Regions from separate parts of the Sutcliffiella horikoshii genome, predicted to be linked through region 2. Evidence: predicted binding sites of a transcription regulator. Region 2 holds the regulator's gene; the other holds the start of a gene.
The links. Region 2 encodes NrdR, which represses ribonucleotide reductase genes. Its sites were predicted from a motif close to AACACNATATATNGTGTT; they were not measured.

Region 1: the regulator NrdR is predicted to act here: its motif matches at 12,946-12,963, upstream of K7887_RS14255 (vitamin B12-dependent ribonucleotide reductase).

What each region holds. Positions count from the first base shown of each region.
Region 1 is NZ_CP082918.1:2,750,777-2,766,394, forward strand. It holds gene efp (elongation factor P) at 1-504, opposite strand, end outside; gene K7887_RS14205 (M24 family metallopeptidase) at 599-1,660, opposite strand; gene aroQ (type II 3-dehydroquinate dehydratase) at 1,665-2,102, opposite strand; gene K7887_RS14215 (YqhR family membrane protein) at 2,328-2,858, opposite strand; gene K7887_RS14220 (DUF1385 domain-containing protein) at 3,038-3,985, shown strand; gene K7887_RS14225 (SA1362 family protein) at 4,086-4,478, shown strand; gene K7887_RS14230 (patatin-like phospholipase family protein) at 4,503-5,387, opposite strand; gene mntR (transcriptional regulator MntR) at 5,524-5,949, opposite strand; gene K7887_RS14240 (Ger(x)C family spore germination protein) at 6,060-7,205, opposite strand; gene K7887_RS14245 (spore germination protein) at 7,202-8,386, opposite strand; gene K7887_RS14250 (GerAB/ArcD/ProY family transporter) at 8,625-9,746, opposite strand; gene K7887_RS14255 (vitamin B12-dependent ribonucleotide reductase) at 10,255-12,822, opposite strand; gene K7887_RS14260 (lipoate--protein ligase family protein) at 13,257-14,093, opposite strand; gene K7887_RS14265 (rhodanese-like domain-containing protein) at 14,323-14,646, shown strand; gene K7887_RS14270 (DinB family protein) at 14,694-15,188, opposite strand; gene gcvPB (aminomethyl-transferring glycine dehydrogenase subunit GcvPB) at 15,515-15,618, opposite strand, start outside.
Region 2 is NZ_CP082918.1:3,221,465-3,237,082, reverse strand. It holds gene K7887_RS16570 (response regulator transcription factor) at 1-659, shown strand, start outside; gene pnpS (two-component system histidine kinase PnpS) at 652-2,421, shown strand; gene hflK (FtsH protease activity modulator HflK) at 3,056-4,024, shown strand; gene hflC (protease modulator HflC) at 4,017-4,949, shown strand; gene polA (DNA polymerase I) at 5,095-7,728, shown strand; gene mutM (DNA-formamidopyrimidine glycosylase) at 7,753-8,583, shown strand; gene ytaF (sporulation membrane protein YtaF) at 8,667-9,308, shown strand; gene coaE (dephospho-CoA kinase) at 9,365-9,967, shown strand; gene K7887_RS16530 (glyceraldehyde-3-phosphate dehydrogenase) at 10,080-11,111, shown strand; gene speD (adenosylmethionine decarboxylase) at 11,437-11,811, shown strand; gene K7887_RS16520 (hypothetical protein) at 11,926-12,330, shown strand; gene nrdR (transcriptional regulator NrdR) at 12,355-12,816, shown strand; gene K7887_RS16510 (replication initiation and membrane attachment family protein) at 12,907-14,361, shown strand; gene K7887_RS16505 (diacylglycerol/lipid kinase family protein) at 14,491-15,390, shown strand; gene ytxC (sporulation protein YtxC) at 15,513-15,618, shown strand, end outside.

The DNA of each region.
Region 1 (15,618 bases), 470 kb from region 2:
TTCATTTACGAAGAACGGTACGTTAACTGTTACACCAGTTTCCATCACTGCTGGCTTAGATCCGCCGGAAGCTGTGTCGCCTTTGATTCCTGGCTCTGTTTCAGCTACTTTTAGTTCTACTGTATTTGGAAGCTCGACTCCAAGCGTCTCGCTTTGGTACATCATGATGGCAACTTCCATGTTTTCTTTCAAGAATTTCAATTCGTATTCGATTTGAGCAGATGGAAGCTCCAACTGGTCATAGGACTCGTTGTCCATGAATACGTGCATGTCGCCGTTTGCATAAAGGTACTGCATTTTGCGGTTGTCGATCTGTGCTTTTGCTACTTTTTCGCCAGCACGGAACGTTTTTTCTTGGATAGCACCATTACGTAGGTTACGTAATTTAGAACGTACGAATGCTGCTCCTTTTCCCGGCTTAACGTGTTGGAAATCCATTACACGCCAAATGCCGTTGTCTACTTCGATTGTTAAACCTGTACGAAAATCGTTTACTGAAATCATTTATTAGTTCCTCCTAAAGCTATGTAAAATAATGCCCTACACGTATTGTATCCTTGAGTGACTTACTCTAGTCTACACCACGCTAGATACATTTTTACAGTATAATAAGTTCTTTGGTAGAGAAGGAAAGTGTTTCGTTACCTGTTTCTGTAACGATTGTATCGTCTTCGATACGCACTCCGCCTAATCCGGCAACATAAATACCAGGCTCTACTGTTACAATCATTCCCGGTTCTAAAACTGTTTCTGATTTCACAGATAGAGAAGGACCTTCATGCACTTCCATTCCAAGTCCGTGACCTGTAGAATGTCCGAAGTACTCTCCATATCCTTTTTCCGTAATGTAATCACGAGTCAGCGCATCAGCTTCACGGCCGGTAATACCTGCCTTGATGCCTCTCATGCCTCGTAACTGTGCTTCCAATACGATATCATAGATCGTTTTCAGCTCATCGCTTGGCTCACCTACAGCTAGTGTTCTTGTAATATCAGAGTTGTAGCCTTTATAGTAAGCTCCAAAATCAAGTGTTACAAACTCACCTTTTTCAATCACTTTATCGGAAGCGACGCCATGAGGCAGGGCTGAGCGGTAACCAGAAGCGACGATAATGTCAAAGGATGAAGAAACAGCGCCTTGCTTTCTCATGAAGAATTCCAACTCATTGGAAACATCCAATTCTGTCAGACCTGGCTTGATGTATGTAAGAATATGTTCAAAAGCTGCGTCAGCAATCTGTGTAGCTTCCTTTAATATCTTAATCTCTTGTTCACTCTTAATCAAGCGTAACTTTTCAATAACGCCAGAAACAGGGACAAGATCTGCTTTTATCGTTGTTTTGTAGTTTAAGTAAGTAGAAAAAGTAACATGATCTTGCTCGAAACCAAGCTTTGCTACTCCGAGGTCTTTTACGACATTTGCAATTTCATCTACTAGTCCACCTTTGTGTTGGACGATTTCAAAGCCTTCACACTGTTTGGCAGCTTGTTCGGTGTAACGGAAGTCCGTGATGAATACTGCTTTGTCTTCTGTTACGACTGCCACACCTGCTGAACCGGTGAAACCTGTGATGTATTGGCGGTTTTTGCCGCTTGTAATTAGTAAAGCATCGATACCTGAAGCTTGAAAGCTCTCTCTAAGTTTTGTTAATTTTGTCATCTTACTATTCCCCCTTGTTCTGATTCAATAAAGCTTGTAGTGCCAGTTCGTATCCGTAAAAGCCAAGGCCTACAATCTGGCCTATTGTTACAGGTGCGGTGACGGATGTATGTCTGAATTCTTCCCGCTTATGTATGTTGGAAATGTGCACTTCCATTACCGGTACAGTTATGCTTGCAATCGCATCGCGGATCGCATAGCTGTAGTGGGTGAAGGCCCCCGGGTTTATGACAATCCCGTCAAAACTGCCTTCCGCATCGTGAAGCTTATCGATAAGCTCTCCTTCGTGGTTGCTTTGGAAACAAGTTAGTTCACACGAATTTTTGCCTGCGAATGCTTGAAGTTGCGCTTCTAGGTCCTGCAATGTTTGACTGCCGTATACTGCGGGTTCCCTAAGTCCTAATCGGTTTAGGTTAGGGCCGTTGAGAACAAGTAAGCGCATTCTGCGATCTCCTCTTTTTTTACTCTTGTCAATTTCCGTTACAGGTGCTCGCTTTCCGCGGGCGGTCCGGAAGCCTCCTCGGCTTGCGCCTGTGGGGTCTTCCCTGTCCCTTCCTCCCGCAGGAGTCTCACACCTTGCACTACAATCGACAAGGAAAACACTCCAATTCAATAAGAAAAAGAATGTCCAATTACTGAACATTCTATCACATTCTGCTATTCCCTACTACTCATTCGATGAGGATTGTGTTTGTTGTTTTTTGTGCTGATTCTGGTGTTGCATTTCATTGTGCTCAAAGGATATGGAATAGCCCACAAAAACGCCGAACAATATGTATAAGCATACATTTGTCACATTTGTATCAAGGGTTAGTTCGCCGACAGTTTTTATGGAAGGAAACATTGGATTCAATAAAAAGAAAACAAGACCCCACAGGGCAATTCCGTAAACAATCCCTATCCAGAACTGTTGAAACTTCTTTAATATGGCTGCATATATGAGTGCAGCGCCTATGCCAAACAAACCAAGTAAGATGATACTAATAATATGACCCAGCCATCCTTTTTTCCAATCTCCAAGCGCCCATGGCTGAAGCACAACATTCGGGCTGATTTCAGTGAAGCTGAAGATGTAGGCGAAATATCCGATTAAACTCCATAGCACCCCACCGACAAACCCGGTAACGATAACTTTAGTCATAAACCCCATCGGTTGTTCTCTTTGGTCCTGCTCCAATTTCTTTTTGTCACTCATCATTTGGCTTCCTTTCTTCTGCATCTTTACACATATCTTTCCATAAGAACGACAGAACCATACAAAACTAACCAACTTTTTAAAACAAAGAATCTCAGGGAGTAGAGGTTTTTTGAAGATTCGGGTAGAATATTAAGTAATAGAAATTTTTTCTTCTTAGAAAAGTTAGGTTGGTGCTATTTATGTCAAAAGATTCGAAACCTGTTTATGGTGGGCAGGCTGTGGTAGAAGGTGTGATGTTTGGCGGAAAACGCCATTATGTTACAGCAATCCGCAGAAAAGATGACTCCATTGAATATCTTCATGTACCAAGAAAAGTAAATCCGACATTACAGTCTTTAAAGAAGATTCCTTTTATTCGAGGAATTGTTGCTATAGTGGAAGCAGCCGGGAATGGATCTAAGCACTTAAATTTTTCCACAGAGAGATACGATGTAGATCCTAGTCAAGATGAGGAAGAGATCTATAACAAAAAAGAGCCTTCCAAGCTTGAAATGATTCTTAGTGTAGCAGCAGTTGGGGTTTTATCCTTTATTTTCGGGAAATTCATCTTTACGCTAGTGCCTGTTTTTTTGGCAGAACTCACAAAGCCCATTTTCCCGAGTGATTTTGCTCAAGTTTTAGTAGAAACTGTTTTTAAATTGATGCTTTTGTTGGCATACATATATTTCATCTCTTTTACCCCGATCATTAAAAGGGTATTTCAATATCATGGTGCGGAACATAAAGTGATTAACGCTTATGAAAACGGGAAAGAATTAACTGTAAGCAATATTCAAGCTCAATCGAGATTGCATTATAGATGTGGCAGCAGTTTTATCCTGTTCACAGTTGTTGTAGGCTTCTTTGTATACCTTCTTGTACCGACAGATCCTTTATGGGTGCGTGTACTGAACCGTTTAGCACTCATTCCTGTTGTTTTAGGTATCTCTTTTGAAGTATTACAGCTTACGAACAAAGTCCGCGATATTCCTGTTTTAAAAGTTTTAGGGTATCCCGGCCTATGGTTGCAACTGCTAACCACGAAGGAACCAACGGACGACCAAGTAGAGGTCGCTATCCTTTCCTTCAACAGACTATTGGAGCTAGAACAAGATTCAGAGAAAAAGATTACCGAAGAAATAGTATAAAAATCCGCAACAAGCCTTATCCTAGAAAATATACTATTAAAACAATCAGTGGTGGTAACCATCGAAAACAAGCATACTGGTTACCTGGGAGGTGGCGAAGATGAAAAGAAGCTATCGAAAACTAATTTTTTATGCACTCGTTTCCTTAGCAGCTTTTTATTTGATCATTCAATTATTTACTAATCCTGGAGGGTTATTTACGAGTCTACTATTAATTGTAGGGGGCGCAACCGTATTTTATCTGATTTTCCGCTATTTTATCCAAGGGAAAATCGGAGCAAAAACGGATGCCCGGTATAGTAAAGCTGTGAAACAGTCTAAAAAGAAATACGCAGCTACAGGAAACGCAAAACCAACCATCAGTCCTATTACCAGCAGAGACCGCGCAAGCTCTAAGCCGTCAAAACCGGCGGTACCAAAACGCAAAGCCCCATCCCATTTGACCGTCATTGAAGGGAAAAAGGGCAAAAAGAAAAACCGTGCTTTCTTTTAAATAAGGAAGCTCGGTTTTTCTATTTTAGTAACACCACTTCATCAGAAATGCCTCTGCTCTTTTTCTCCCAATTTCCACTAGTCCCCTCTTCCTCTCCTCTGTTAACGCAAATTCCGTCACAGCAATATGATCCATCGGGATAAAGATAACATCCTTCTCATGACGGCTTGAGATATGTTTGGCATCATGGGCATCCTTCATCGTTTCAAACAACGCACCAAACATCGTGATGGCATTATTGATCTTGTTGACCGGCCGATCCTCTTGCTTTGCACTTAATTGGATACCAAGAACAGGGCGCACTTTTGGAATACGATCATTATCAAATAACCAAATAGGAAAGTTGCTCAATACCCCGCCGTCCACAAATAGGAAGGTCACTCCCTTCCCCTTGATTTTGACAGGTTCAAAAAAATACGGAATGCTGCAGCTCATCCGGACCGCCTTGGCAACCGAAAATTTCTTCGAATCCATATTATATTTGGGAAGGTCATCAGGAAGGATGGCAATGGTTCCACTTGTTAGATCGGAGGCAATGATTCTAAGATGGTCCTTAGGAAGATCTCCAAATGTCCTTATCCCCTTTTCAGCAAGTTTCTTTTCTAGCCACTTCTCCAACACGTCTCCCTTATACAAACCAAGTCTCCAATATAAAAGCAGCCATTTGGTAATGGGTGATGGCAGCATTGTTCTCCTCTGGTCCAAAAAATTCATGATATCTGTCTCATCAAGCATGTTACGGATTTCATTTGCCGTGTATCCTGCCGCTGTAAACGCAGCTACAATAGAGCCCGCACTTGTCCCTGCCAGCCGTTGGAACTTTAATCCCCTTTCCTCCACAGCTTGCAGCGCTCCGATAAGCGCAAATCCTTTAATTCCGCCTCCCGAAAATACACCATCTATCTTCAATGGAACCCCTCCATCACATTGAACCGGATAACTTCCTTTTACATCTTTAATAAGGAAGAAGGGGAAATATACCGTTTTCCTTGTTGAGAGCAAAAAAAGAGACAGACCTCATCGCCAAATGGCAAGGTCTATCTCTTTACTGATTATCTTCATTCTGCTTTTGAATGGTTTGTAATGCTTCCACTCTTTCTTTTTCTTCTTCAAAATATTGAACAAGATCACCAATGCGATCGATAGCATTCCAACTCAAGTGATGTTCAATACCTTCCACATCTTCATAAATATTTTCCTCATCTACACCTATCACACGCAAAAACTGCTCGAGTAATTCATGTCGATATACTAATCGCTTGCCGATTTTCTTTCCTTTAGAAGTAAGGACTAGGCCGCGATATTTTTCATAGATTAAGTACTGGTCCTTATCAAGTTTCTGGACCATTTTAGTTACAGAAGAGGGATGTACCGCCAATGCTTCGGCAATGTCTGATACCCGTGCATATCCTTTATCTTCAATCAACATGTAAATCTGTTCTATGTAATCTTCCATACTTGGGGTAGGCATAATATCCCTCCGTTTCCAATCCACGTTCTAAGCCGTCATATAAAATGATACCCTAACTCATTAGGGATGACAAGTTAGGGTTTTGTTACACTAAAAGAGGAACAAAACATTTAATTCTTTTCGTATTCATAGCTATTAAAATGGAAGATTTGAATATCGACTTTGACTTTTTTTAAGGAATCTTTTTTGAGATAAAAATGTTTGGAGTCTTCTAATTCCTTAAAAGCCTCTCGATCTTTTCGGTACCATTTCTCTCCTGCATTTAATAAATCAAGTTTGCTATCTACCCCTTTTTCATAGAGATGTATGATTTGCTTTTTTAAATCTTCTTCCAATAGTGTTTTTAGCTCGTCTGCAGATATATCCCTTAATTTTTCCAGCAAATCGGCTCGGGCAGAAATTTCTAGGGAGAAGACGGGTTCGGATTTATCTTTTTCGTAAGTAATCTTCATTTTCGGACTGGATAGCTTTACTGCCGCGATTAATTCTTCCTTATCTTTAACAGGTCGATTTAAAGCTATATTCTTTTCCACCATCCAATCGAGAAGTACGGCATCTTCCAAAGGAATATTTTTAACAAACGATTGCTGTTGAAAAACTGAGTATCCATCATAAAAAAGAACAGGAAATTCCTTTTCTGATACCCATGAGCTTGTATCGATGGTTACAGTAGGTATTTTCGCCACTCCCATTGGTTCATAATAGGACCTTAAGAAAAGTAAAAGTGAGGTTGGTTGCAACTCATCCTGTGCCAACCCATTTGCCTTATCTTTAAAAAGAACTGTATAAACTGCGGGATAATTGAAAAGTGCTTTTATGTTAAAAATTTCTTCAATACTCTCTTCTGTCGTTACAATCCTCAATCTATGTCTAAGTGATCTGTTTCTGGCAACCTCCTCTAAAACTTCCTTTGATTTGCTATTTATTAATCGTTGACTAAGAACGAGTGTTTTCACATGACCGAAATAGATAGGAGGATCGGACTTACTATATAACTCACTAACAGCAAGATTTAACGTTTTACCTCTTGCCGTTCCAACAAAGCTAGGAATTTTTTCAACAGGCTTCCCTCCTTCTTGCTTTGCCACATTTGCAAAGTTCAGCCCTTGAAGATACACGATATACTCCTCTTCCACTTCATCATAGTCCATTCCAATTGCCACAATGTAAGTTAGATCTTGGATATTTTTTATGCCCCCACACCCCGTTAGCAAAAATATACACAACAAAATGGAGATTGCTCCTTTACAGTTCAATTATGATCCCCCCTTGTTGCATCATCAGGACTAGTTGAGGCAGTTCTTGATTTGTAGAATTGGACCGGTGCCTTTAAAAAGGATTTCACGATCTCTGTCATGCTAATAGGTGCCAACGATCCAAAGTATGGTGCCCCAAATGAATTTAAGGTGGAAAAATAGAAAACAGTCAATATAAAGCTTAAGATCACTCCAAATAACCCAAAAAATGTACTTATCAAAATAACACCAAATCGAATGATGGTAATGGCTGAACTTAAAGACTGGTTCACTAATGTAAAGGAAGCAATATATGTGGTAGCAGCAACCACCAACATGGTTGGGGATGTCAAACCTGCTCTAATAGCGGCATCTCCGACAATTAAACCTCCAAGTACCGCTACCGTCTGACCAATGGCTCGTGGAAGGCGTACTCCTGCTTCATTAAATAATTCAAACAGGAATAAGATGATAAACATTTCAATGGGAGCAGACAATGGCAACCCAAAACGTGAAACCGATATGGTAGCAACAAGTAAATATGGTATTTGCTCAATATTAAAAGCGGAAAAAGCAATCCAAATACCAGGCAAAAAACCCGAAACCATAATCCCAAACATTCTTATTAACCGCTCAATCGAAACAAAAGCATAACTTATATAGGTATCTTCTGGAGATTTTGTTTGCAATAACAAATTTACCGGTGCAAACGAAACAGTCGGGTTTCCGTCCACTAATAATGCAAATCTCCCTTGATTCAAGACTTGTACAACAAAGTCAGGCCTTCCCGAAAAGTCCATCGTCGGAAAGACGGAGTAAGGACGATCACGAACAGAAGATTCCAATTCATAAGCACTTGTTAAAATGTCCAGTTCAACTCCATTTAGTCTAGTTCTTATTTCATGAAGAACCTTCTTATCAATAACATCATCAAGATACATCAATACTACTTTTGTCTTGCTCCTTTTCCCTATCGTAAATTTCTCCATGCATAATGACGGGGTATTGAGTCTCCTTCTTATCAACGAAACATTTGTTTTAATGTCCTCTACAAACCCGTCTTTGGGTCCTCTGATTGAAGTTTCTAATGCTGATTCTTCTGGTTGACGCTTTGGAAACTCACCAGCCTTAAGACTTAGTAAACTATCCTCTGCATTGAAAATTACATTTCCTTCAAAAAGCAAAGAAGCCACATCTTCCATCGATTTGGAGGTGACCTCTTCTATCTGAAACAATGCCTACAAGTGTGACTTGATGGAGACATCCTTACATTCGCTAAGCTTAGGTAAAATATATTGATCCAAATATTGTAAGTTAATAAGGCTGTCTATGTATAGTAATTCAAATAATTCGCCGTCGTTTTTATGTTCTTTGTAAACAAAATCCTGGCTTTGACTGAATAAAGTTTTAATTTGTTCCACTTTCTCACAGATATTTTCCTTACAATCCAGGTGTGTTTTGTTTTCCATGTGAATCCTCTCTTTTCCTCATAACTAGTATCAGTAAGGCTGATATTAGTATTTGGAAAAGAAAAAATGCCATACATGCTGGTAAAAAATAACGATAGATAAACTCATAGAAATAAAAAGTCTCGATTTCCATCCACATCACACCGAAGAAAATAAGGTAAATTCCTATAACTAAAATAGTATTTAACTTATAATGCTTTTTCTTTTTGGTAAAGAAAGCAGCTGCCAGATAAATAAATAAGCCTATTCTTATAATTGCCCCACTAAGCCATTGATAGAGGGCAAAAAAATCCATGTGTGAAATATAATCACCTATGTTCAAGACCCGCCATTGTTCATAGGCAGGATAGCGGAAATTTGCCGATTCAACAGGGCCAAACTCCATAATTGCAGCAGTCAATGGACCAAGGATTAATCCCATTAGTAAGGTGAGTAAAATGAAAAGATGCCTGAATTTAATTGGAGATTGTGAATAAGGTTGCAATAAAACGATAAGGTAGATTTCAAGAAGTCCTGAAAGAGAATAAATAATCGCTTCTATCACAGGTGTGTATCCTTCACTAAACAACGGAAACAACAAGCTTGGGTCTTTAATGGAAGTATTGGTAATGGCGATGAAAATGCCAAAAATCATCACTAATGGAAGCAAAAAACCGCTAGAAATAGCCATATATTTTATTCCACCAAGTGTCACTACACAGCAGACTAATATCATAATGAAATTAATCATCGTAACCGAAGCATCAGCTAGAAAGTAAGCATTAAGCCAAATCATTAAATCTCTAAAGGTGACGTAAGCACTCAAAAATAAATAAAGAACGACCGGCAGTGAAATGATTGCAGATACAACTTTTCCAAATCGCTTTTCAACCATTGAGAAAAATCCCTTATCAGAGCAGTTTTTCGTTATAAAATAAACTAACCATAAAAAGAAGAGGGCGATTGGGTAAGCTATAAGCACACCTAACCAGCTGTCCCTGCCTGCAGCATTTAATAGATTCGGAATCAGGATAACGTGGTTGAGTAACCCAGTTGATAATATCAGCATCATGAACAGCTGTCTTGGGATTAGGATTTTCGTAACGTTCTGCATGGGTCATCTCCAGGTTCATAAAGGTATTTTTATGATGACCATAATTTGATAAAATATGCCAATTTGACTTTTTATATAAAGGGTTCTTGGTTATGGGAGTGGTTATGGATTGTGAGAAGTGGTCTCTGTTACCGTTTTGATTTCTCCTGAGGGGTTTTGGGCGTAGAGGGGAATTCTCTCTTACCATTTTTGAATTTCCTTAGTCGTTTCGGGCATAGAGAGGCCTTCTCTCTTACCGTTTTTGCTTTTCCTGAGTCGTTTCGGGCGTAGTGAGGCCTTCTCTCTTACCATTTTGGAATTTCCTTAGTCGTTTCGGGCGTAGAGAGGCCTTCTCTCTTACCGTTTTGACCTTTCCGGAATCATTTCGGGCGTAGAGAGGCTTTCTCTCTTACCGTTTTGACCTTTCCGGAATCATTTCGGGCGTAGAGAGGCTTTCTCTCCTAATATACACCGAGACAAACTAAACGAGTATGGAATAAACTAATATTCCATACTCGTTACATTTACATTATAATCCGCACTTCAACTGCGCACCGCAATCGGTGCAAGTGTTGCAGCCGCCAATCTCTTTAACCGTACCGATTCGGCATACTGGGCAGGTGTTCCCTACTTCTGATCCGTATTGAACATTGGTAGAGCGTAAATCGTTGATTGTTTCAACGAGGACTACCGGCTTTTTTACCACATCTTCCATTTGAATCTGTTCGCCTTCATCCATCGTGTTCTCTTCTGCTTTTAACGTTAGTACCTGGGAGTCTCGACTACCGTCTACATAAACGGTTCCGCCTTTTGCTCCACCTTTGTAAAGGCGTTCGTACACTTTTTTCACTTGATCAACTGTATATCCTTTCGGTGCGTTTACCGTTTTGGAAATGGAGCTGTCAATCCAGTTTTGGATGATGCATTGAACATCTGCATGTGCTTCAGGAGCAAGTTCCATTGCGGAGATGAACCAGTTTGGAAGGTTCTCTGCATTAGCTTCTGGGTTAGCATCCAAGTACTCTTGTACGATGTCTGCTTTTACTTCAATGAACTTCCCTAGACGTCCACTGCGGAAGTAGGAGAAGGAGAAGTAAGGCTCAAGTCCAGTTGATACCCCTACCATTGTTCCTGTAGATCCAGTTGGAGCTACTGTTAACAGGTGAGAGTTACGGAGACCTGACGTCATAATGCCTTCTTTAATATCTTCCGGCATTTTGCTCATGAAGCCTGTTTTCGTGAATGCTTCACGAAGGCGATTCGTTTCCTCTTCTGTTGCACCTTCTAAGAACGGGAAGCTTCCTTTTTCTTTTCCAAGTTCCACAGATGCACGATATGCAGTAACCGCAATCGTTTCAAATACTTTATCTACAAGCTCATTTCCTTTTGCAGAGCCGTATTCTGTTTCACAATAGATTAGTAGGTCGTGAAGGCCCATAACACCTAAACCAACACGGCGCTCTCCTAGTGCTTGTTTTTTATTTTCTTCTAAGAAGTAAGGCGTCGCATCGATAACGTTATCTTGCATTCTAACGCCAACTTCTACTGTTTGTTTTAGTTTTTCAAAGTTTACTGTTTTCGTTTCCTTGTCTGCAAATTGAGCCAAGTTAACGGCTGCTAAGTTACAGACAGAGAATGGTGCGAGGGGTTGTTCCCCACATGGGTTGGTTGCTACAACCTTTTGTCCGTATGCTTTGGCATTTGTCATATCGTTGGCATTGTCGATGAAGAAGATTCCAGGCTCGGCTGAGTATGTTGCACAGATATTGACTAGGTTCCAAAGTTCTTTTGCCTTAATTTTTCTGTACACTCTTACCTTGTGACCAAGTTTCTCCCACTCTCGCACGTCTCCAACTTCTGACCATTGTTCATTATAGATGGCCATTTCATCTTTATCGTATGCTTCCACATCAGGGAAACGAAGATCAAAGTCTGCGTCGTTTTCAACAGCTTCCATAAACTCTTTCGTTAGAGTAATAGAGATGTTGGCTCCTGTTAGGAACTCTGAATTATGAACTGTGTAAGTTCCGCCTACTTTCAATTTCTGCTCTGCATCCTTGATGATGGCTTCTGTAAATCCGCCGTATCCAGGGATGTGTTTGAAGTTTGTAACAGATTGGTACATCGTGATTTCTTGATCTGTTAATGGTGTAAACTTCAGCTTATCCTCTGCCGCTTTTTTGATGCTTTCGTCATTTGTATTTTCAATGAGGTAGCGCAGAATTCTAGGGTTTTGCATTTTGGAGATGATGAATTCTACGATATCAGGATGCCAGTCTGCTAGCATAATCATTTGAGCTCCACGTCTTGATCCACCTTGTTCCACAAGATGCGTCAATTTTGCAATGTCATCCAACCAGGAGACACTTCCAGAGGATTTACCGTTAACCCCTCTTGCAAGCGCGTTTCGTGGACGAAGTGTTGATCCGTTTGTACCAACTCCGCCTCCGCGGCTCATGATTTCCATCACTTGCTTACGGTGTTCCGAAATTCCTTCACGGGAATCTTGTACAAAAGGCATCACATAACAGTTGAAGTAGGTTACATCTGTGTCTGCCCCAGCTCCATACAACACGCGTCCTGCCGGTACGAAATTCATGTTTACCAATTCATGATAGAACTTTTCAAACCATTCCTGGCGCTTCTCTTCTGTCGTTTCTACTGCTGCCAAGCCTTTTGCGTTACGTTTGGCAATTTGCTCGTAGAAGACTTCTAGAGGCTTCTCAATAACATCCAGGGAACGAACGACAACGCCCGTTTCGGCTTCACCTTGCTTTGTCAAAACTCCACGATACTCTTCTTCAATTAGTACAGAAGCCTTCTTGGTAGACCAGTCTATATCTTGTATAAAACCAAGACCTCTTGCAGGGAATTTAGGATCTTCTTTTATCGTTAATACAACAAAATCTCCAGCTGTAAGGGTTACTTTCTCTGTATCTTTGAATGCGTAACGATCAAGCATGACCAGGCGGGAAACACCTTTATGTGTGGTGGTCATGTCCTCTGTGATGGGGTGTACTTGAGGAAACAAGCCGATGTCCTTGTTCAAGCGTTCTACATTGATTTTCAATTTGGATTCATTAATTGCGATCGTCATTATTACAACTCCTCTAAAACTAGTAGTTCTACCAAAAATTACTTCTGTAAAATTTGTTTGTACAGATAAGGTAACATATCTCACACCAAAGTATCAACATATAGTATATGAAATATTTTCGACACTACTATATATTGATTTTCTGCAGAATGAATCTAAATTTGTCAAATTGTAAAAGCGTCAAATTAAGGAGGAATATCAAGAGAAACGAAGATTATAATCTATTTTCAAGGCAGAATGACTTTTTTTGTCGCTTGCGCATTTTTACGAAATATAGCGAGCCTATTATACCAACGTTTTAAGAAAATCCTTCCTTTTTGACGAAAAAAATTTTTTTATTTCCGATTCTTGACTTTTACATATCTAGTCGACTCTTTACACTACCCTACTACATGTAGTGCAAAACAAAAAGATAACGAGAATTTACATCCTCGTTATCTTTTATAATTCCACTCATCTGTGGAATATTTCTTTTCCATTATGGCATAAACTTCAGCCAGTTCCGCTTCCGTCAGCTCATGTGGTTCTAGCGTAATGTTTAATCCTTTTTCAAATCCTTCATAAAATGCTCTCTTTGCTTCTTCGATGGTAACCGGAGTTTCGCGCAGGGCATTGATCGCCACTGCTTTATTCTTGAAATTCTTCTGCATCCGTTCTTTCACTCGTTCACTTGGATAATTGAACAGACTAAAAAGCAAGTCCTCATCAATATCTAGGAGAATGGAACCGTGCTGCAAGATTACACCCTTTTGGCGTGTCTGTGCACTGCCGGCAACCTTTCTTCCCTCCACTACAAGTTCATACCATGATGGGGCATCAAAACATACGGAAGAACGTGGATTCTTCAACCCTTGCTTTTCCTCTTCTGTTCTTGGAATCGCAAAGTATGCATCAAGTCCTAGTGCCTTGAAACCTTCCAAAATGCCTTCTGAAATAACTCGGTAAGCCTCTGTGACAGTTTGAGGCATTTCTGGATGTTCTTCTGAAACGATGACACTATATGTTAGTTCCTTGTCATGAAAGACTCCACGTCCGCCTGTGGGTCTTCTAACAAAACCCAAGCCTAGTTCTTTTACACGATCCAGATTTATTTCTTTTTCTACTTTTTGAAAATAACCGACAGATAGAGTCGCAGGATTCCATCCGTAAAAGCGGATCGTCGGTGGAATTAACCCTTCACTGTGCCATTCTAATAATTTTTCATCAAGCGCCATATTAAATGCTGGAGATTGATTTTGTGAATCAATAAATCTCCAAGTTTCCTTCGTCATATTATGTACCTCATTTATCTTTATATGATGAATTAGTCTACCAAAAGTGGACGAGGATTTCAAAGTTAAAGCTTGGCAGTTTTTTATGATGAATAGTAGAAAAGGATGACATTTCTCTTAACCTTTTATATAATATACTTTGGTATAAAAAGAAAAAGAGGGGTTGTCTAGTTTGGTTTTATACGTAACATTAGGAATTTTGGCAGCATTTATTGTCTATTCAGTGATCATGTTCATTTACCAACGTAAAATTCTAACAACCTTAACGGAAGAAGAATTTCGCGCAGGTTATCGTAAAGCGCAACTGATCGATGTCCGTGAACCAAAAGAGTATGAAGGCGGACACATCCTTGGCGCAAGAAACATTCCTCTTTCTCAAATGAAAATGAGAATTAGAGAGGTTCGTCAAGACCAACCTGTCTATATTTATTGCCAGAACACCATGCGCAGTGGTCGTGCAGCTCAAATGTTAAAGCGTAAAGGGTATACTCAGCTTTATCAACTTAAGGGCGGCTTCAAGCAATGGGGCGGTAAAATTAGAACAAAGAATTAATAGATAAGAGCACTTGCGGTGTGAGTAACTGCAAGTGCTCTTTTGTGTTATTGAACGGTATTGTTTAATGTTTGGTTGATCTGCTCAATGTGACGCCGCTCATGGAATCCAATCAATTGTACCCATTGTTGTGCGGAAAGGTCCCCGATCCAACGATGATTGAATCCGTATTTATGTAGTGCTTCATCGTCCACTTCTTGGATGAATGTGTTCAAGTTGTTTCTGGATTGCTCCAACAGCTCAACTAATTCTGCTTTCGTGTAGGGATGTTCGGATGGTACGATGTCCTCTGGCGCTTCCACTTTATATGTTCTATTGGCAAGCATTTTTGAAAGTGGCAATTCTTTTTCTTCTACTTCGTTTTTCACTTCAATCGCTTTTCTTAGGCCGTTGGTGATTTTGTTTTCAATTAGGTATAAGTGCTCTACGTTTTGAGAGACGGTCCAGAGGTTTTCGTGCTTTTGGTGCAGTTGTTCTTCTGAGATTCCCTTTAGTAGTTCAAGTAGTTCTTCTCTTGCTTTGTAGGTTTGCTCATAGTACATTTGCGTTCCCTCCCTTTGGTTCTAATTATATCTTAAGGGTTTTTGGGGAGTTTGAGAAGTGATAAGCGGTCATGTGTGCTGAATTAGGGCACTATTGCGATAGAATGGAGTCGGCATGCTGCGGATATCAATAAAAAATGAAATATATCAAGAAAAATTTCGGTATATCAATAAAATCTGGGATATATCAATAATTTTCGAGATATATCAAGAAAAAACAGATTATATCAAGAAATCTACATACCTCGTCAAAATCCGACACCCCCACCCACACCACAAAAAAGAGAACAGGTCGCCCTGTTCTCTCTCCAATCAAATCCTAATAATCAAGCTTCCTTCTTATAACGCAACACTGGCTTACGCGCTGCCAACGTCTCATCCAATCTCTTAATCACGGTTGTATGAGGTGCTTCTTGCACCACTTCCGGAT
Region 2 (15,618 bases):
AAGCAGGCTATGATGTTTCCGTTGCGATGGACGGAGAAGAAGGCTTAAATAAGGCGATGGAAAATCAATTTGATATGATTGTTCTTGATCTTATGCTTCCGAAAAAAGATGGAATCGAAGTATGTAAAGAGTTAAGGCAGCACAAAATCCATACGCCAATCCTGATGCTTACTGCAAAGGATGATGAGTTTGACAAGGTGCTTGGATTAGAGCTGGGTGCCGATGATTATATGACCAAACCTTTTAGTCCAAGAGAAGTTGTTGCCAGAGTAAAGGCCATTCTCCGAAGAATGCAACAAATGACAGGGAACACAGAGACGCCAAAAGTCGAAGAAGACCCTTCTGAAAAGATTGTAATCGGGGATGTTAAAATATTGCCGGAACACTATGAAGCTTATTTCCGTGAGGAACGATTGGAACTTACACCAAAGGAATTTGAGCTTTTGGTCTATTTATCTAAGAATAAGGGTAGAGTGTTGACGCGCGATCAACTTTTGAGCGCAGTGTGGAACTATGATTTTGCAGGGGATACACGTATTGTGGATGTTCATATCAGTCATTTGAGAGAAAAAATAGAGACAGATACAAAAAAACCTACATATATAAAAACAATTAGAGGCTTAGGGTACAAGATGGAGGAACCGAAAGTACATGAATAGGTTTCGCTCAAGACTGCTGTTTGCACTAATCACCCTAATTATCGTGGTGCTTGTGTGCTTAGGGCTGTTGCTTGGCCAGCTCTTTAAAACCTTTTATTTAAACACGTTTAATCAGAGGCTCATCAAAGAAACAGAACTTGTCACGATGCTGGTGGAAGAGGAGACCAGTGTGACACCTATTCTGCAAAAGCATTTAGAAGATGTTAGTAAGACCTTAGCGGCAAGAATTAGCATTACCGATAAGGATGGGACGGTGGTATATGAAACCACAGGCCCGACTGTTTCTGGCGTGGACTCCCATCAGGAGATCATAAAAGAGGCAGTTCAAAAAAATAAGGACCGTGACAGAATATTTTATGAGCAGAACAATGAAATGTATTATTACGGCAATTCCATATCCAGGAATGGAGTTCGAGATGGGTTTCTAATGCTAAGTACGCCGATAGATTCTCTCCAAAGGGTCAATCAACAGATTTGGGGATTATTGATTGCAAGCCTTGGTGCTGCGTTTGTGGTTATTTTGCTACTTGGGGTGAGGATCACTTCCCAATACACTAGACCGATTGAAGCAGCAACCAAAGTGGCAACGGAGCTCGCGAAAGGTAACTATAAAGCTAGAACCTTTGAGGAACATGTTGATGAAACAGGAATGTTAAGTCAATCCATCAACATATTGGCACGAAACCTTCAGGATATGACGAAAGCTCAAGAAATGCAGCAAGATCGCCTCCGGACTCTAATTGAGAGCATGGGGAGCGGGTTGATATTAATTGATGGTAGAGGCTATGTGAACCTCATCAACCGCGCTTATAAAGAAACATTTGATGCAGATCCTGGAGAATATTTATACAGGCTTTACTATGAAGCCATTGAACAAAAAGAAGTTGTCACATTGATTGAAGAGATCTTCATGACTGAGGTAAGTGTTCGAAAGCAGATCTTGCTTCCGTTAACAATTGAACGCAGACACTTTGAAGTGTATGGAGCGCCAATCATTGGCGTTAACGATGAGTGGAAAGGGATTGTCCTTGTTTTCCATGACATTACAGAATTGAAGAAGCTTGAACAAATGAGAAAAGATTTTGTCGCCAATGTGTCGCATGAATTAAAAACGCCAATCACATCCATCAAAGGGTTCTCAGAAACCTTGTTGGATGGAGCGATGAATGATAAAGATACGTTGGAGTATTTTCTTTCCATCATTTTAAAAGAAAGTGACAGGCTTCAATCACTTATTGAGGACCTGCTTGACCTTTCTAAAATCGAGAAACAAGGATTCAGATTAAACCCAGAGTATTTAGAAATAAACGATCTGTTAGAAGAGATATTTGTAATATTGGAAGGCAAGGCAAGGGAGAAAGAAATAAACCTTGTTTTATCCAAACCTAAAAAAGAGTTGTATTTATTCGCAGATGCCTCCAGGATTAAACAGGTTTTCATTAATCTTATTAACAATGCCATCGCATATACACCAGCCGGTGGAGAAGTAAAGGTGAAAGTGGAAGAGGTAGGAAAAGAGGTAGTCATCGTTGTGTCCGATACTGGTATTGGTATGGAGCAGGATGAGATACCAAGGATTTTTGAGCGTTTTTACCGTGTGGATAAGGCAAGGAGCCGCAATTCAGGTGGAACCGGGTTAGGGCTTGCGATTGTCAAGCATATCGTGGAAGCCCATCATGGCAGTATTTCTGTTACGAGCGAGTTGAATAAGGGGACTGCCTTTACGGTGAAATTGTCTAAAGAAAATGAAGATTTACAATAGCTTTACATGTCTTTCATAGCTCCTTTACAAACCTTTGTTAATATAATCTATGAAAACCCCTTCATCCAAGGAGCCAATTTTGGAAGAGGAGAGAGCCCACCCTGCTCTCTCCTTCTTTTTTGTTTAAAGATTAAGGAAGTATATATTTCAGTTGATTTCCGTTCCAGGCGCTTCGCTTGCCTGCGGGCGGTCCGGGAGCCTCCTCACTCCGTTGCGGGGTCTCCCCTGTCCCTTCCTCCCGCGGGCGTCTGCGCGCCTTCCACTCCAATCAACAGGGTGTCTTCATTTACTTAAGGGTTTGTGAAAAGGCTTCTAACTGAGTTAACTGAATAAGGATTAACATTTCATTTAAGTAATTTCTAGCTGTGGATTGGAGCAAATGGCGAAGACTCCTGTGGGGGAGTAGCGGCAATGTTGAGACCCCGCAGCGCAGCGAGGAGGCTCAAGGTCGCCCCACGGAAAGCGAAGTCATTTGCGGAAAGGAACAGCGGGAGCTATTCAATTTACTTAGTTTTTTACATTAAAAGGACCGAACGATTTTTGCACGGTTTTCCTAAATACATATAAATAATGAAACCTTCCCTTTCTTCATACGTATTAGTTATGGAGAACATAAAAAGGGGAGAATACAACTTTGATGAGTTTAAAGCGAATTTACACGACCGTTTTTCTTGTAATACTTGCTGCTGTCATAGGGTCAGTTGCTTTAACGTCATGGTACACGGTAGATCAATCAGAACAAGCTGTGATTATGACATTTGGAAAAGTAGAAGAAGGAATCAGTGAACCAGGACTGCATTTTAAGATGCCTTGGCCTATTCAAACAGTAGAGACAATGTCCAAGGAGACATTCAGTTTACAATTCGGCTATGAAGAAAAAGATGGAGAGATAGTTGAATTCACCAATGATACAAAAATGATTACAGGTGACGAAAATATCGTTTTGGCAGATATGGTTGTCATGTGGAAAATAAGCGACCCGGGAAAATACTTATTCAATAGTGATGATCCTCAGGCTGTCCTCTACAATGCAACTTCCGCATCTTTACGTAGTATTATCGGAAGCACCCAAATCGATGAAGCATTGACTTCAGGAAAAGCACAAATTGAAGTAGAGGTTTTTGACCTGCTTACATCTCTAATGGAAACCTATGATATTGGTATTTCTATTACATCTGTCAACCTTCAGGATGTGGAATTACCAAATGAAGAGGTTCGTAAAGCCTTTACAGATGTAACAGATGCACGTGAAATGGAAAACACGAAGAACAATGAAGCGAAAAGATACCAAAACCAACGCATGAATGAGGCGGAAGGGGAAAAGGATGCCATCATCTCCAAAGCAGAAGGAGAAAAGGCAGAAAGAATTGAGCGCGCACGTGGTGACGTAGCAAAATTCAATTCCTTGTATAACGAATACGTGAATGCGCCGGAATTAACAAGGAAGCGTCTTATTTTAGAAACGATGGAAGAAGTATTACCGTATGCCGAAATCTACATTATGAATGATGATGGCAATACAATGAAATATTTCCCGCTCCGAACCGAAAACCCAGCACCAAAACCACCAGCGAACCCGGAAGGAAGTGGGAACAATGAGTGATCAAAATATTATCAATCTAGAAAAGAAAAAACCTGATCTGCAATGGAAAACCATTATCCGCGGAGGATTATTTGGAGCAGTGATTCTTATCGTTCTTGGAGTAATCCTTGCAAATGTATTTGTTGTAAAAGAAGGAGAATATAAGGTTGTTAGACAATTTGGAGAAGTAGTGAAAATTGTAGAAGAGCCTGGCTTGAATTTCAAAACACCTTTCATCCAGTCAGTAACGACTGTGCCAAAATATCAAATGCTATACGATGAAGCAAGTGCAGAAATTAACACTCGTGATAAAAAACGAATGCTTATTGATAATTATGTAGTGTGGCGAGTAGAAGATCCTGAATTAATGATCAGTAACTTAGCAAGCCTTGTGAATGCAGAAACAAAAATGTCAGAGTTCGTATTTTCTGTTGTCAGAACAGAACTCGGACAATTGAACTATGATGATATCATCAATGATGAAAAGTCATCAAGAGGAAGCTTGAATGACAGAGTAACAGATAGAGTAAATGAACTGTTGGCAAGAGATGAATATGGAATTATCGTGACGGATGTCCGTATGAGAAGAACGGATTTGCCGCCAGAAAATGAAGCTGCCGTGTTCACACGAATGATTTCAGAACGTCAGTCTACTGCCCAAGAATACCTTTCTCGTGGAGATGCCGACAAAAACAGAATCATGGCAAATACAGACCGTGAAGTGAAAGAAATACTTGCAAAAGCCGAAGCCGATGCTGATACAATCCGCGGTCAAGGAGAAGGAGAAGCGGCTAAAGTCTACAATGACGCATTCTCTAAAGATGCAGAATTCTACGAGCTATACCGCACACTAGAATCCTATAAAAAGACAATCGATGGAGAAACCGTCATCGTCCTTCCATCCGACTCCCCATACGCCAAACTCCTAATGGGCGGAATGGAATAAAAAGAGTGAAGCTCCACTCATAACAACAAAGCCACAATTTTTGTTTCTGTTCTTATCCATGATAGAATAGAAGAAGAATTGTGGCTTTTTATAGTTGGGATTATACATACGAAAAAACAAAAGAAACAAAGGAGGAGTAGCAAACATGGCAAAAAACAAACTAGTATTGATCGACGGAAACTCCATCGCCTATCGTGCATTCTTTGCACTTCCGCTATTGAGTAATGAAAAAGGAATACATACCAACGCCATTTACGGGTTTACCATGATGCTAATGCGCATTTTAGAAGAAGAAAAGCCAACACATATGCTTGTGGCATTTGATGCAGGCAAAACAACATTCCGCCATAAAACGTTTGGAGAATACAAAGGAGGACGACAAAAAACGCCACCTGAACTATCCGAACAATTCTCCTTCCTTCGAGAACTGCTGGATGCATATAACATAAAAAGATACGAACTGCCTGAATATGAAGCGGATGATATTATTGGGACACTCGCTCAACAAGCTGCCAAAGATGATTATGAAGTGAAAATCATTTCAGGCGACAAAGATTTAACACAGCTTGCAACAGATAAAATCACGGTTGATATCACCAAAAAAGGTATTACTGATGTAGATTCCTACACACCTGCTTTCATTGAAGAAAAATATGGATTGAATGTGGACCAAATTATCGACATGAAAGGTCTTATGGGAGATTCTTCGGATAACATCCCGGGTGTTCCTGGTGTTGGAGAAAAAACTGCCATCAAACTGTTAAAGGAATTTGGTAACATTGAAACACTTCTTGAATCCATTGATAAGGTTAGTGGAAAGAAACTGAAAGAGAAACTAGAAGATAATAAAGAGCAGGCAATCATGAGCAAGCAACTTGCCACCATCATGACCGAAGCACCTGTAGAAGTTACCGTAGAAGAACTACTTTATGAAGGCTTCGATAAAAAGAAAGTGGTCAACATCTTCAAAGAACTTAGTTTCAACTCCCTTTTAGACAAGCTTGGAGAAGATGGAGAAACGGTGACAGAGGATCTTGAGGATATTTCCTTTGAAATACTGGAAGAAGTAAAAGAGGATCACTTTGCAAAAGAAAACTTTTTTATGGTGGAAGTGCTGGATGAAAATTATCACCGTGCAGATATTCAGGGAATTGCACTTGTGAATGAGACCGGAAATTATTTTATCCCAACAGAAGTAGCCATGCAGTCAGAGGAGTTCGCTGCATTTGCTTCAGATCATAAAAGAAGAAAGACGGTTTTTGATGCCAAAAGAGCAATCGTGGCATTGAAGTGGAAGGGAATCGAACTGAACGGAATTGATTTTGATTTTATCATTGCATCTTATATCGTTAATCCTTCCGAGACGTCTACGGACCTTGCAGAAATTGCCCGTAAAAAAGGCTATTATCAGATCGAAACCGATGAAGCTGTGTACGGAAAAGGTGCAAAGCGTGCCGTCCCTGATCAGCAAACAGTTGCAGACCATTTGGTGAGAAAGACTTTTGCGATGCAGGAGATGAAAGAGTCATTTATCCACGAGTTAAAGGACAATGAACAGTTGGAGTTATTTGAAGAGCTGGAGATGCCTCTGACATTGGTGTTAGCCGAAATGGAAGCACTCGGTATTAAAGTGGATAAAGCACGATTAGAAGAAATGGGAACAGATCTTGGTGAGAAGCTGGAAAAAATTGAAGAGAAGATTTTTGAACTTGCAGGTGAAAAGTTCAATATTAACTCTCCAAAGCAGCTTGGTGTCATTCTTTTTGAAAAGCTGGGACTACCCCCTGTTAAGAAAACAAAAACAGGCTACTCGACTTCTGCCGACGTATTGGAAAAGCTGGCTGAAAAGCATGAAGTAATTCAGCAAATCTTACACTATCGTCAATTAGGCAAACTGAAATCGACGTATATTGAAGGATTACTAAAGGTGATCCATGAGGATTCCCATAAAATACACACTCGCTTTAACCAAGCTTTAACCCAAACAGGGCGTTTAAGTTCCATTGATCCAAACCTGCAGAATATCCCTGTTCGCCTAGAGGAAGGTAGAAAGATTAGGGAAGCATTTATTCCTTCCCATGAAGACTGGGTCATCTTTGCTGCCGACTATTCTCAAATCGAACTAAGGGTTCTAGCACATATTGCAAATGACGAAAAACTGATTGAAGCTTTTAAAGAGGATGCGGATATTCACACAAAAACCGCAATGGATGTGTTCCATGTTTCAGAAGATGAAGTCACTTCCAATATGCGTCGTCAAGCAAAGGCGGTAAACTTCGGAATTGTTTATGGCATCAGTGATTACGGTCTTTCACAGAGCTTGGGCATTACTAGAAAAGATGCGAAAACATTTATTGACCGATACTTGGAAAGCTTCCCTGGCGTGAAAGAATACATGGAAGACAGCGTCCTTGATGCAAAGGATAAGGGATACGTTACAACCCTTCTTCATCGCCGCCGTTACTTGCCTGAGATAACAAGCAGTAACTTCAACCTGAGAAGCTTTGCTGAAAGAACAGCGATGAATACACCGATCCAAGGAAGTGCCGCTGATATTATCAAAAAAGCTATGATTGATATGGCATACAGGCTTGAAGAAGAAAATATGCAATCTAAAGTCCTCCTGCAAGTACATGATGAACTTGTATTTGAGGCCCCTAAAGATGAAATCGAAAAATTAAAGAAGATTGTACCAGAAGTAATGGAGCAAGCAGTGGAATTGAAGGTCCCGCTGAAGGTGGATTATTCTTACGGCTCTACATGGTACGACGCGAAATAATTGTTTCTATGAGGATGTGTGACCATGCCAGAACTTCCTGAGGTTGAGACGGTCAGAAAAACACTGGTTCAGCTTGTACAAGGTAAAAAAATCAAACAAGTGAAAGTCTTATGGCCCAAAATGATTAAAGAGCCGGATGATGCCGCTCTTTTTGAAGAAATGCTCATTGGGCAGGAGATTGTGAAAATCGGAAGAAGGGGAAAATTCCTCCTCTTCTACCTTAACGATTATTGCATGGTTTCTCATTTGAGAATGGAAGGGAAATACGGACTCTATCAGAAAGAGGAGCCAGCGAACAAGCATACCCACGTGTTCTTCTATTTTGAGGACGGCACCGAACTTCGCTACCAGGACGTTCGCAAGTTCGGCACGCTTCATCTTTATAAAAAAGGCGAGGAACTTGCAGCAAAATCGCTTGCCAGTTTAGGGCCAGAACCTTTTGAAGACGAGTTCAACCTTGATCTCCTTCAAGAGAGACTTGCTAAAACAAACCGGAATATTAAGTCGGTGCTTTTAGATCAAACGGTTGTAGTTGGTTTAGGAAACATATATGTGGATGAGGCATTATTCAGAGCGGGCATTCATCCAGAAAGAACGGCAAGCAGTCTGAACGAAGAGGAGCTTATCGAGCTACAACGCGAAATAGTCCTCACTCTTCAGGAAGCCGTCGACAAAGGTGGGAGCACGATTCGATCCTATGTAAACTCCCAAGGTCAAATCGGCATGTTCCAGCTCGAACTATTCGTCTACGGCCGTAAAGGAGAACCATGCAGAAAATGCGGCCATGAAATCGAAAAAACAGTCGTAGCCGGCAGAGGAACCCACACCTGCCCAAAATGTCAGCCAAAGCCATAATAGTTAGAGTGAAAAATAAATAGAACACATCGAATGGGCTCCTGCCATATACTATCCTAGTGATAGTTAGGGAGGAGCTCTTAATGATTCCATACATCTCACTTATCCTACTAGCCTTTGCTGTTAGTCTGGATAGCTTCAGTGTTGGCTTGACATATGGCCTAAGAAAAATGCATATGCCGCTTAAATCAATCAGTATCATTGCGTGTTGTTCGGCCGTCTCGCTTTTGCTTGCCATGTTAGTAGGCACCATACTTATGAAATTTCTCTCCCCTGCTTTTGCAGAGACAATTGGTGGAAGCATTCTGATACTATTAGGAATGTGGGTTCTCTATCAGTTTTTTCGTGCCAGTACAGCCGAAGACAGTACCTCTTTTGCAGATGAACGCATCTTGTTCAATCTTGAAATCAAATCACTCGGTGTTGTCATCAACATTTTGAGAAAGCCAACAGAAGCCGACTTTGACCGTTCCGGTTCCATCACTGGGTTAGAAGCTTTTTTTCTTGGCATTGCCCTGTCCCTGGATGCTTTTGGAGCGGGAATCGGTGCAGCCTTGCTTGGCTACTCTCCTGGGGTAATGGCGGTTTCAGTAGCTGTGATGAGTTCGTTATTTGTGATTACCGGGATAAAATTGGGAAGAGTGTTTTCCACCGTTTCGTGGATTAATAAGTTCTCTTTTTTACCAGGCGTATTACTTATTGTTATCGGAATTATTAAAATGTAAGAGGAAACACTAGAGGTTGTGTAGCGCAGCCTCTCTTTTGAAAAGGAGGAAGGGACATGCCATTGGTTATAGGACTAACCGGAGGAATAGCAAGCGGTAAAAGCACAGTGGCCAATATGCTGCGCGATAAAAACATACCGATTGTAGATGCTGATATCGTGGCTCGGGAAGTCGTGGAAATTGGTACAGATACATATAAAAAGTTGGTCAGTGAATTTGGACAGGAAATACTAAATGACGACAAAACACTGAACCGACCTAAGCTCGGAAGCATTATTTTTCAAAATCAGGAAAAACGGGAAAAGCTCAATAGCATCATGCATCCAAGTATCAGAACCAGTATGAAAGAGAAGACGCAGAAATACATAGAAGAGGGCCATGATGTGGTAGTAATGGATATCCCCTTACTGTTCGAAAGCAAGCTTACCCATCTTGTGGACAAAACCTTACTCGTCTTTGTAACCGAGAAAACCCAACTAAAGCGCTTGATGGAGCGAAACGATCTATCCGAAAAGGAAGCAACAGACAGAATAAAGTCCCAGATGCCACTTACGGAAAAAGTTAAACTCTCCCATGCTGTCATAGACAACAACGGATCTCTTGCGAAAACAGAACAACAACTAAATGACATCTTAACCAACTGGCATATCCAAAAATAGGGATATGCCCTTTTTATATTTTTTACATGACATATAGAATTTAATTATGTTATACTAATTGCAGGATAAAAGATTAATAAGTATAACATATATACAGAAATGGGGAATTTACATGAAGGCAAAGGTTGCAATTAACGGGTTTGGACGAATTGGGAGAATGGTATTCAGACGCGCCATCCAAGAAGAAGGTTTAAATATCGTTGCAATCAATGCGAGCTACCCAGCGGAAACGCTAGCTCACCTTATTAAATATGACACAAACCATGGACGCTTCGATGCGGATGTTTACGCAGAAGACAATGCGTTAATCGTAAATGGTAAGCGTATTCAATTAGTAAATAACCGTAATCCAGAAGAGCTTCCTTGGAAAGAAATGAATATAGATATCGTAATTGAAGCGACAGGAAAGTTTAATTCTCGCGACAAAGCGGCGCTTCATCTTCAAGCTGGTGCTAAACGTGTTGTACTGACAGCTCCAGGTAAAAACGAAGATGTAACGATTGTAATGGGAGTAAATGAAGAAGTACTTGATATGAATGAGCACTTTGTCATTTCAAACGCTTCTTGTACGACAAACTGCTTAGCGCCAGTTGTAAAAGTGTTAGATCAACAGTTTGGTATTGAGAATGGATTAATGACAACCGTTCATGCTTATACAAATGACCAAAAGAATATTGACAACCCCCATAAAGATTTGCGCAGAGCAAGAGCTTGCGGTCAGTCCATCATCCCAACCTCTACAGGTGCGGCAAAAGCACTATCTTTAGTACTTCCACACCTAAAGGGTAAACTGCATGGAATGGCGCTTCGTGTTCCAACACCTAACGTATCTCTTGTTGACCTAGTGGTGGACCTGAAAAAGCCGGTTACGGTAGACGACGTGAATGATGCGTTCCAAAGTGCTTCCATCGGTTCTATGGATGGTATATTAGGAGTTACAATGGAACCGCTTGTGTCTGTGGACTTTAACACAAATCCGCATTCGGCTGTCATTGATGGATTATCCACAATGGTGATGGGCGATACAAAGGTAAAAGTATTAGCATGGTATGACAACGAGTGGGGTTATTCTTGCCGAGTGGTAGATCTTGTTCAATTCGTAGCAGAAAAAATGGTAGAAGCAAAAGAAGTAATGGCTGGTTAATTTAGCCTAAGGTAATGCTATAGTGAAATAAATGTAAGCGGTTAACATTTTGTGTTAATCGCTTTTTTGCTTTTGTCGCAAAGTGGAATTACTTTCACCTTTTTCATAATTTAATAGCTTACAAGAAAAAAAGTCATAAATGCCTGTTGCAAAACTAATATAAAAGCATTATACTATTTTTCGTGAACTTCTTGAAACGATTATGTGGCTACTTAAAGGGTTAGGACCTCTTTGGACTAACTTTCCCCCGTGGTAGTAATACATCAATCACTCTTCACCTTTGAGGAATTCATGTATTTTAAAAAATGAAAAGGGGGAACGTGAGATGGAAACAGTAGGTCGTCACGTTATTTCAGAACTATGGGGTTGCGATTTTGACAAATTGAATGATATGGATTACATCGAAAAAACATTTGTCGATGCTGCATTAAAATCAGGTGCAGAAGTAAGAGAGGTAGCTTTTCATAAATTTGCTCCTCAAGGGGTAAGCGGAGTAGTCATTATTTCCGAATCCCACTTAACCATTCATAGCTTCCCAGAGCACGGATATGCTAGTATCGATGTTTATACATGCGGAGAATTAGATCCTAATATTTCAGCTGACTATATTGCGACTGCTTTAAATGCTCAGACGCGTGAAACAATCGAACTTCCACGTGGAATGGGTCCTGTTCAAGTAAACAAAGCAAAAGCTCTTTAAAATTATAACTAAATGCATTAAAATAAAGAGAGGTGTATAGCATGCACCTCTTTTTATTATACTCAAAATATATTATACATAAAAAACAACAAATTAAGGGGTTGTCAGGCTAAAGTGGGAGCGATACAAAAGCTGAAAGGTATATTGACCAATCACTCGGAAACGCGGGAAAACCATACAGAAGAATCCTTGCGCAGTCGTTATTATAAAACTACCAATAAGAATGCAATGAAAGCCTTGCAAGAATTGTTTAACAAGATGGAAGGGGTAACGGTTAAATCTGTTTCTGAGGAGCACGGAGAAATGGCATTGCAAGTGAACAAAGGCCGAAAAGCGTTTGTCATTGTCACAGTTATCTCTGTCCGACCTTTTGAAACAGCGGTTGATTTTTCCGTTACAACAGAAACCAAACTACCTTTCGATTTTGGATACAGTCGTCAACTGATCAAACAGATGTATGAACGGATTGATAAATCGATGATCTATATTGGATCCGGGCTGAATTCGGGGAAAAAGTAGATTGGAAACGGAGTGGAAACCATCATGAAATGTCCTGCCTGTCACCATAATGGGACGAAGGTATTAGATTCACGCCCTGTAGAAGAGGGAAAATCCATCAGAAGAAGAAGAGAATGCGAGTCTTGTTCCTATCGTTTTACGACGTTTGAGAAAGTGGAAGAAATGCCGCTTATCGTCGTGAAAAAGGAAGGAATACGAGAAGAGTTCAGCAGGGAAAAAGTGCTGAGAGGTTTAATTCGGGCCTGTGAAAAAAGACCAGTTGCCCTAAAACAACTCGAAGACATTGTGATGGAAGTGGAAAAAGAATTAAGAAATATCGGCATATCCGAAGTGAAAAGCGATATGGTCGGAGAAATGGTAATGGAGAGACTATCTAAAATAGATGAAGTGGCATATGTCCGATTTGCCTCTGTTTACCGTCAATTCAAAGATATCAATGTCTTTTTGGATGAATTAAAAGAAATCATTGAAAAAGAAAGAAAATAAGTAGGCTGCAATAAGGAACCCTAAGTGAGAGAGGAATTTATATGCCTCTCTCTTTCCATTATTTTAAAAAGAGAAAGGTTTGGATGTTTCATGTCTGATCGCCATTGGAAAGAGCTGGTCCCTGTAGACCGGTATATTGTCCGTTCAAATGGAGTGCTCCAACAGTTTGACCGTAAACTCCTAACAATGCTATATCAACCTTTGCTCGGATTCAGGGGATACAGTTTATATATGACCCTCTGGAGTGAGCTGGACCAAGATCGCTTGTGGGGCGGGGAGACGACGCATCATGGCATTATGACGACGATGCAATGCAACCTAAAGGATATCCATCAGGAAAGAATAAAACTTGAAGGCATCGGTCTTTTAAAAACGTGGGTCAAGGAAGATGATCAGCTTCGCACCTTCATTTATGAACTTCAACCTCCACTCTCCCCGGAAGCATTCTTTTCAGAACCAATGCTAACCATTTATTTATATAATCGACTAGGGAAAAATAAATACGCAAGTGTGAAGAAATACTTTTCCGATAAGGTTATCCCTGTGGATGAATACCAGGAAGTGACAAGAAGTTTCAGTGATGTCTTCCAATCTGTTCAGTCAGAAAACATGGCATATGCCGCGAATGAAGAGATGATGGAGGAATTGCCACTAGAAGAGGGAGAAGAGTGGCTGGAGCGCAAAAAGGGAAGCGATCCAAAGGTAAGTCAAGAAATCTTTGACTTTGATCTGTTTTTTGCAGGGCTATCTGAGGTAGTCATCCCGAAAAAATCAATCACCGCCAAAGTGAAGGAAGCGATTGTGAAACTGTCCTTCATCTATACCATCGATCCGATATCTATGCGCGATTTGATGATGAATGTGATTGATGTTGATGAAAAAGTGGATTTAGAGAAACTGCGTAAGGCAGCAAGGGATTGGTATCAGCTGGAATACCAAGATACATTGCCGGGCCTTGTGGAGAAAACACAGCCGCTGAACTTGAGGCAGTTTACGGATAAAAAGCCAGCAACAAAAGATGAACAGCTCATCCAACAGCTGGAGAATGTCTCTCCAAAGCAAATGCTCACAGATCTTTCTGGTGGCTCGGAACCTTCTGCTTCAGACCTCCGAATTGTGGAAGACGTCATGTTCAAACAACAATTAACACCTGGAGTCGTGAATGTGTTGCTTTATTATGTGTTGTTGAAAACAGATATGAAGCTGAACCGCAAATACGTGGAGAAGATTGCAAGTCATTGGGCGCGTAAACAAGTGAAAACCGTCAGTGAAGCGATGGAACTTGCCAAAGAGGAGCATCGCCAGTATCAGAACTGGGCGGATACAAAGCAGGCTGATAAGAGTGCTGGTGGAGGAAGCGCCTCTAAAGCGAAAACAGGGAAAGTGGTGCGCAACCGTTTTGTCAGTTCGGACGGAGCGGCAACTGAAACAGATGCTGCAGGCAGTCAGTCCGACAAGTTCAAGGAAGTAGAAGAGGACGAAAAACAGAAGCTGATGGAACGATTGGCGAAAATGAAAGAGAAAAAGATAAGGTTAGATCCATAGTGTAGAGGCTGCATATACCTTTTTTAGGGATGCTGCCTTCTTTTATTGATGCTATTTCTCAAAAAGATGTTAATACTACCAAAAAAGGGTATCGTCTACTATAAGACTAAAGAAAAGGGGAAATAACCTTTGAAGAGAGTAGCGGTGATCGTTAATCCCAATGCCGGGAACAAAAAGTTGATCAATTCCATTGAACAGATAGAAGAAAAGCTCTTAAGTACATTTGATGAAGTAACCATTCATCCAACCCAAAAAGAAGGTGATGGTGCCAGACTCGTGGAGAAACTGGCGAACCATGTGGATCTTCTAATCGGTGCCGGCGGGGACGGTACCATCTTTGAATTAATCAACGCTTTGGCTCCTTTGGAAAAGAGACCTGTTTTTGCCATCATACCAGGCGGAACCTGTAATGATTTTTCACGAACGCTTGGAATCAATCAGCATCCTATCAAAGCAGTGGAACAGATCATGGAGAAGCGTACAGAAACGGTGGATGTCGGAAAAAGTGATAATCAATACTTCTTGAATTTTTGGGGAATTGGATTGGTATCAAAGGTTTCAGATAACATCGACAGCGGGACGAAACAGCTGCTTGGAAAACTGTCCTATTACATTAGCGCCGGACAAACGGTAATGGAAGAGGAGCCGTTTCAGCTTACCATAGAAAGTGAAACACAATCTTATGAAGGGGATGCTGTCATGCTTCTGATAGGTAATGGTTCTTTTCTGGGCGGTATTCAGTCGTTTTTCCCCTCTTCCAGCGTACAGGACGGGGAACTGGATGTAATGATTATCAAGCAGACCTCCATTGCCCAGCTTTGGACATGGATGCAAACAAGACTTCAAAAGGAGCTTCCAGCAGAAGGGAACGACGATTTAGTTTATTTCAGAGCAAAGGAACTGAAAATCAAAGCCACTCCCAATCAAGAAATCGATACAGACGGAGAAAAGACCTACCATACCCCTTCTACTGTCTCCATTCTTCCAGGACATCTAGAAGTAATCATTGGCGATTATCCATTTGAGTGAAGAATAATAATATGCGCTAGTCCTTTCTCTAGATGGGCCGGCGCATATTTTTTTATATTTATTCATTTTTCCATCCTCCTGCCCATATACATTGAATTAGGTGTATCAAAGGGGGGACAAACTTGTTTGAGATTTCCTTTCGAAATGAATCGGACGCAAATGCGATATATATGAATGTATTAGAAAAAAATCCTGAGAGTGATTCTATCCTTTCTTTACATAAAGAAA